2 regions of the Bradyrhizobium sp. IC4060 genome follow, and region 1 is predicted to be linked to the other one. Evidence: predicted binding sites of a transcription regulator. Region 1 holds the regulator's gene; the other holds the start of a gene.

What was found. The regulator PhoB, encoded in region 1, activates phosphate uptake and scavenging genes when phosphate is short. The targets are predictions, from matches to a motif close to TGTCATNNANCTGTCAT.
Region 2: I6F16_RS02440 (RNA degradosome polyphosphate kinase) is a predicted target of PhoB. The motif match lies at 2,140-2,156, and genes of this name have one in related genera.

The regions. Positions count from the first base shown of each region.
Region 1 covers NZ_JADYVJ010000010.1:186,551-189,955, reverse strand. Annotated here, with positions in the region: gene pstB (phosphate ABC transporter ATP-binding protein PstB) at 1-298, shown strand, start outside; gene phoU (phosphate signaling complex protein PhoU) at 310-1,026, shown strand; gene phoB (phosphate regulon transcriptional regulator PhoB) at 1,049-1,756, shown strand; gene I6F16_RS27890 (GcrA family cell cycle regulator) at 2,056-2,568, opposite strand; gene I6F16_RS27885 (aspartate aminotransferase family protein) at 3,028-3,405, shown strand, end outside.
Region 2 covers NZ_JADYVJ010000001.1:495,792-499,196, forward strand. Annotated here, with positions in the region: gene purM (phosphoribosylformylglycinamidine cyclo-ligase) at 1-614, opposite strand, end outside; gene I6F16_RS02430 (CDP-alcohol phosphatidyltransferase family protein) at 771-1,313, shown strand; gene I6F16_RS02435 (DnaA/Hda family protein) at 1,406-2,083, shown strand; gene I6F16_RS02440 (RNA degradosome polyphosphate kinase) at 2,230-3,405, shown strand, end outside.

The sequences.
Region 1 (3,405 bases):
GCAGCGCCTCTGCATCGCCCGCACCGTCGCGGTGCGGCCCGAGGTGATCCTGTTTGACGAGCCCTGCTCGGCGCTCGACCCGATCTCGACCGCCAAGGTCGAGGAGCTGATCCAGGAATTGTCCGAGAACTACACGATCGCGATCGTCACCCACAACATGCAGCAGGCCGCGCGCGTTTCCGACAAGACCGCCTTCATGTATCTCGGCGAGTTGATCGAGTTCGACGACACCAGCAAGATCTTCACGTCGCCGAGCGATCGGCGCACGCAGGATTACATCACCGGCCGGTTCGGCTGAGGAGACGGAACATGGGTTCTGAACATACCGTAAAGGCTTTCGACAGCGACCTTCAGGAGCTCACCCGCCTGGTCGCCGAGATGGGCGGCATCGCCGAGCGCATGATCGTCGATTCCGTCGACGCGCTGATCCGCCGCGACGTCGCGCTCGGCCAGCGCGTCGTCGCCACCGACGTCGAGCTCGACGCGCTGCAGAAGCGCATCGAGGAGCGCGCCGTGCTCACCATCGCCCGCCGCCAGCCGATGGCCGTCGACCTGCGCGAGATCGTCGGCGCGATGCGCGTTGCGACCGATCTCGAGCGCATCGGCGATCTCGCCAAGAATATGGGCAAGCGCGTCGCGGCGCTGGAGACGGATTTCCATCCGCTCAAGCTGTTCCGCGGCCTGGAGCACATGACCGACCTCGTGCAGCAGCAGGTCAAGTCGGTACTGGACGCCTATGCCGCGCACGACCTGCCGGCGGCGATGGCGGTGTGGAAGGGCGACGAAGAAGTCGACGCCATCTGCACCTCGCTGTTCCGCGAGCTCCTCACCTACATGATGGAGGATCCGCGCAACATCTCGTTCTGCATCCACCTGATGTTCTGTGCCAAGAACATCGAGCGGATCGGCGACCACGCCACCAACATCGCCGAGACCGTGTTCTACATGATCGAGGGCCAGGCGATCACCGACAAGCGGCCGAAGGGCGACATGACGACCTTCGCCACGACGGTGCCGAACACCTGACGACTTAAGGAGCTACGACCACATGGGCGCACGCATTATGGTGGTTGAGGACGAGGAAGCTCTCACCGAGCTTCTTCGCTACAACCTCGAAGGCGACGGCTATGACGTCGAGACGGTGATGCGCGGCGATGACGCCGACACCCGCCTCAAGGAGCACATTCCCGATCTGATCGTGCTCGACTGGATGCTGCCGGGCCTGTCAGGCATCGAGCTGTGCCGGCGGCTTCGGACCCGCCCCGAGACCAAGCAGCTGCCGATCATCATGCTCACCGCGCGCGGCGAGGAGAGCGAACGGGTGCGCGGGCTCGCGACCGGCGCGGATGATTATATCGTCAAGCCGTTCTCGGTGCCGGAGCTGCTTGCGCGCGTGAAGGGCTTGCTCAGGCGCGCGAGCCCCGAGCGCCTCGCCACCGTGCTCGCCTATGGCGATATCGAGCTCGACCGCGACAAGCGCCGCGTGGCGCGCTCGGGCCGGCCGATCGATCTCGGTCCGACCGAATATCGCCTGCTGGAGTTCTTCCTGGAGCATCCCGGCCGCGTGTTCTCGCGCGAGCAGCTGCTCGACAGCGTCTGGGGCCGCGACATCTACATCGACGAGCGCACCGTCGACGTGCATATCGGCCGCCTGCGCAAGCTGCTCAATCTCGGCCGCGAGCAGGACCCGATCCGCACCGTCCGCGGCGCCGGCTACGCGCTGGACGATCGCTTCGCGAAGGCTGAGCAGACGTAAGGCGCCAGCGACAGCTGGTTTGGCGAACTGCGGCGCCGATCTCGGCCGTCATCCCGGGGCGCGCGCAGCGTGAGCCCGGGATCTCAGCGCGAGCGCTTGCGCTCTTCGCGATTAGCCACAGGACGTGGTTTGGCGAAGACTCGGAGTGACCATCTCGCGCAACGATTGCGCCCCGCGGTTACGGATCCCGCATTCGCGGGGATGACACCGAACGATTGGGAGCCGTCATCGTGTGACGGCTGCAGTCTTGGCGATCAAGCTTGGCGATCAAAGCTTGGCGATCAGGGAATTCCGCAAGCTCACCGCGTGCCCGGTTTCGGTGCTGCGCGACGGCGGTCCGCTGCGGGCTGATAGGCCACGCGCGAATGCTGGGCGCAGTAGGGCAGGCCGGAGAGCGCCTTGCCGCCGCAGAAGAAGAAATCCGGGCTCGAGGGATCGCCGACCGGCCAGTGGCAGGTCGCCTCGTTCAATTCCAGCAGCGACAGCCGCTGGCTCATCGGCACCACGTTGTCGTAGGTAACCGGCTCGGCTTCCAACTCGACCTCGAAGGCCTGCGCCAACGCGGTGTTGCCGCGCGCGACGGGGCGGGTCACCCGCATCATATGCTGCGCGGGCCGTGCCTTGCGCGGCCGCGGCGCTGCCGATGAAGGGCTCTTGGCGCGGCCGGACAGGCCGAGCCGGTGCACCTTGCCGATCACGGCATTGCGGGTCACATTGCCGAGCTCCGCCGCGATCTGGCTGGCCGAAAGTCCGGCCTCCCAGAGCTTCTTCAGCTGCTCGACGCGATCATCGGACCAGGTCAAAACCGTCATTGCACCCTTTCCCTCGCTGCGCGCCTGCCATCCTGGGGCCTTCGCAGCGAATGCTTTAGCCTTGAAAAACCCGTGCCGTCAGAATCCCTTAAGGCTCGCCGGGCGCGCTCAAGACGCCCGAACGTTTACGCCGGTACATGAGGACTTCTGGGATCAGAACTGCTGCACGAGATGTCGTATCTGACAGTCCAAACGCTACAATATGGCGTGACTCCCGCGCAAGAGTCCGCCGACTCGCTTCCACATGTTCCGTGGTGAAAAACCCGCAAAATCGGCACCGCAAGACTACGGAATCAGCGTTTCGCGAGGCTTTCCGGGCGGCATTGACACCCGTCTTGCCAGGCATAAGATAGTGCCACGTGCCGCCCTTAAAAGGCGGCACGTTTCGTTTTCCGGGGCCGGTCGATGGTGCGTCGCGCAATGCATGCCTCACACCGTCCGCAACATTCAAGTGACGTCATGACTAACAGCGCAGCGCCGCATTTGCTCCCCGTTTTCGCCAGGGCCGACCTCGGTTTCGAGCGCGGCGAAGGCTGCTGGCTGATCGCGACCAACGGCGATCGCTATCTCGATTTCACCTCGGGTGTCGCGGTGAATGCGCTCGGCCATGTCCATCCCGCGCTGGTCAAGGCGTTGCAGGAGCAGGCGACCAAGCTCTGGCACATGTCGAACCTGTTCCAGAGCCCTGACGGCGAGAAGCTCGCAAGCCGCCTCTGCAATGAGAGCTTTGCGGACTTCGTGTTCTTCTGCAATTCCGGCGCCGAGGCGCTGGAAGGCGTGATCAAGCTGGTGCGCCACCATCACTTCTCCAAGGGGCATCCGGAACGTTACCGCATG
Region 2 (3,405 bases), on a different contig from region 1:
TGCTCGACGATCTTGCGGACCAGCGAGAAGCCGTTGGAATGCACGCCGGACGAAGCGAGACCGATCACGGCATCGCCCGCGGCGATGTCCTTGCGCGGCAACAACGTACCGCGCTCGGCGGCGCCGACGGCAAAGCCGCCGAGATCGTAGTCGCCGTCCTTGTAGAGGCCGGGCATTTCGGCAGTCTCCCCGCCGATCAAAGCGCAGCCGGATTCGCGGCATCCCTCCGCAACGCCCGCGACGATGGCGGCCGTGGCCTCGGGGTCGAGCTTGCCGCAGGCGAAATAGTCCAGGAAAAACAGCGGCTCGGCGCCCTGGACCACGAGGTCGTTGACGCTCATGGCGACGAGGTCGATGCCGATGCCGCCATGCAGGCCGGTCTCGATCGCGATCTTGACCTTGGTACCGACACCGTCGGTCGCGGCCACGAGGACCGGATCCTTGAAGCCGGCCGCCTTGAGGTCGAACAGGCCGCCGAAGCCGCCGATCTCGGCATCGGCGCCCGGCCGCGCGGTGGCGCGCACCATCGGCTTGATCAGGTCGACCAGGCGGTTGCCCGCGTCGATATCGACGCCTGAATCGGCGTAAGTGAGGCCGTTTTTGCGGTCGGTCATGCCCGATTTCCAGTGGGTTTGCGGCTGGTTACGTTGAATTCCGGGGACGCGCAATGGCTCGCATGGCGCTCCCCGCTATACTATGTAGACATATCAACCGGTTCAGCCTGCAACGGGCCGGATTTGAGGTCAGAACCGGTGCCGGGAAGCGCTTTCGTGAGTATTCCGAATATCATTACCTTGGGCCGCATCATGCTGGTCCCGATCATCGTCTGGGCCATCGTGTCGAGCCAAATGGAGGTGGCGTTCGCCGTCTTCCTGATCGCCGGCATCAGCGATGCCGTGGACGGCTTTTTGGCCAAGCGCTTCAACATGACGAGCGAGCTCGGCGCCCTGCTCGATCCGCTCGCCGACAAGGCGCTGCTGGTCTCGATCTACATGGCGCTCGGCATCTGGGGCGCGATCCCGCGCTGGATCGTGATCCTGGTGGTCTCGCGCGACATCATGATTGTCGCCGCCGTGATCGTGTCCTGGTTGTTCGACCGGCCGGTCGAGATGAAGCCGTCGAAAGTCTCCAAGCTCAACACGGTGGCACAAGTGGCATTCGCAGCTTTGGTGCTGGCGGCGCTTGCCTTCGGCTTCAAGCCCGCGCCTTATGATATCATCCTGATGGGTCTCGTCACGGTCTTCACGCTCTCCTCCGTGTCGCTCTATCTCGTCGAGTGGCTGCGGCACATGAGCACGATCGAGGCCAAATGAGCGAGGAAGCAGCCCAGCAAAAGGCCAAGTCCCGCACCATCAAGTCGAATCTCTACAAGCGGGCCGGCGCGCCGGCATGGAGCAGAGCAAGCGTGGCAGGCCGCGTTCATCCCCGACAATTGGCGTTTGCGCTTCCGCATGCGGAGAGCCTCAGCCGGGACAACTTCCTCGAAGGCCCCGCCAATGCGGCCGGTCTAGGCCTCATCGACGGCTGGCCGGAATGGCCGAACCGGATCATGTCGCTGGCGGGCCCGGAAGGAAGCGGCAAGAGCCATCTCGCCGCGATCTGGGCCGAGGAAGCCGGCGCCCGCTCGACCACCGCCAATGCGCTGACCGCGACGGACGTGCCCGGCGCGCTCGCCACCGGCGCGCTGGTGGTCGAGGATCTCAAGGCTGGGGAATTCGACGAGCGTGCCCTGTTTCACCTGATGAACCTCGCCCGCGAGGACGGCGCCTACGTCCTGTTCACCGGCCGCGAGGCGCCGGCCGCGCTTCCGATCGAGCTTCGCGACCTGCGCTCGCGCCTGCGGGCCGTTCCAACGGTCACACTGATGCCGCCCGACGACCAGCTGTTCCGCGGCCTCATCGTCAAGTTCTGCGCCGACCGCCAGCTCAATGTGGACGAGAGCGTGGTCGGCTACCTCGCGACGCGCCTGGAACGGTCCTCGGCCGCCGCCCGGCGGGCCGTCGAGCTGCTCGACAGCGAAGCCCTGCGGCTCGGCCGTCCCGTCACCCGGGCGCTGGCCGCCGAGCTGCTCCGGGACGCCTGACAGGCTCGCAGGCCTCCCCGAAGTCCGCTTGACGCGGCGCGGGGGCGGAACATCAATGTCATCGAAACGTCATCGCTCTAACACATGCTCCCGCCGATTTTTGCGCTTGAGTCGCAATTGGGGTGAACTGGATGGACCGACTTCTGATGGACTCTGCGCAAGCTGTTGAAACCAAAGAGAAAGCCCCGGAAACCGAGAGCCTTCCGGCGATCGCGTCCAGTCCCGAGCGGTTCATCAACCGCGAGCTGTCCTGGCTGCATTTCAACCGCCGCGTCCTGGAGGAATCGGTCAACCCGAGCCACCCCGTGCTGGAGCGGGTGCGATTCCTGTCGATTTCGGCCAATAACCTCGACGAGTTCTTCATGGTTCGCGTCGCCGGCATCAAGGCCCAAGTCCGCGAGGGCATCGCCGAGCGCAGCCCCGACGGCCTGACGCCGTCCGAACAGCTCGCGCTGATCAACCGCACCGTCTCCCAGCTCGCCTCCGACCAGCAGGCGATCTGGCGCGACCTGCGCGCCACGTTGGCCGAGGTCGGCATCGTGCTGGTCGACGGCAAGGACGTCACAAAGGCGGAACGAACCTGGATCGAGGACTACTTCCTCCACAACGTGTTCCCTCTCCTGACCCCGCTGGCGATCGATCCGGCCCACCCTTTCCCGTTCATTCCGAGCCTCGGCTTCACCATCGCACTGCAGCTCACGCGCGCTGCCGACGGCAAGCAGATGAACGCGCTGATCCGCATGCCCGGCAAGATCGACCGCTTCATCCGCCTGCCGGCGGATGGCACGGTGCGCCTGATCTCGCTGGAGCAGGCCACCGCCCTGTTCATCAACCGCCTGTTCCCCGGCTACAATCTGCACGGCCAAGGCGCCTTCCGGATCATCCGCGACTCCGAGCTCGAAATCGAGGAGGAGGCCGAAGATCTCGTCCGCCTGTTCGAGACCGCGCTGAAGCGCCGCCGCCGCGGATCGGTGATCCGGCTCGAGATCGACGCCAAGATGCCGGAGCAGCTGCGCAGCTTCGTGCAGCACGCGCTCTCCGCCGCCGACGACGAGATCTTCCTGGTCGACGGCGTGCAGGCGATGAACGAGCTCTCGCAGCTCACCCGCCTCGACCGGCCCGACCTCGAATTCACCCCTTACGTGCCGCGCCACCCCGAACGCGTGCGCGAGCATGGCGGCGACATCTTCGCCGCGATCCGGCAGAAGGACCTGATCGTCCACCATCCCTACGAGTCGTTCGACGTGGTGGTGCAATTCCTGCAGCAGGCCACGCGCGACCCCGACGTCGTTGCGATCAAGCAGACGCTCTACCGCACCTCC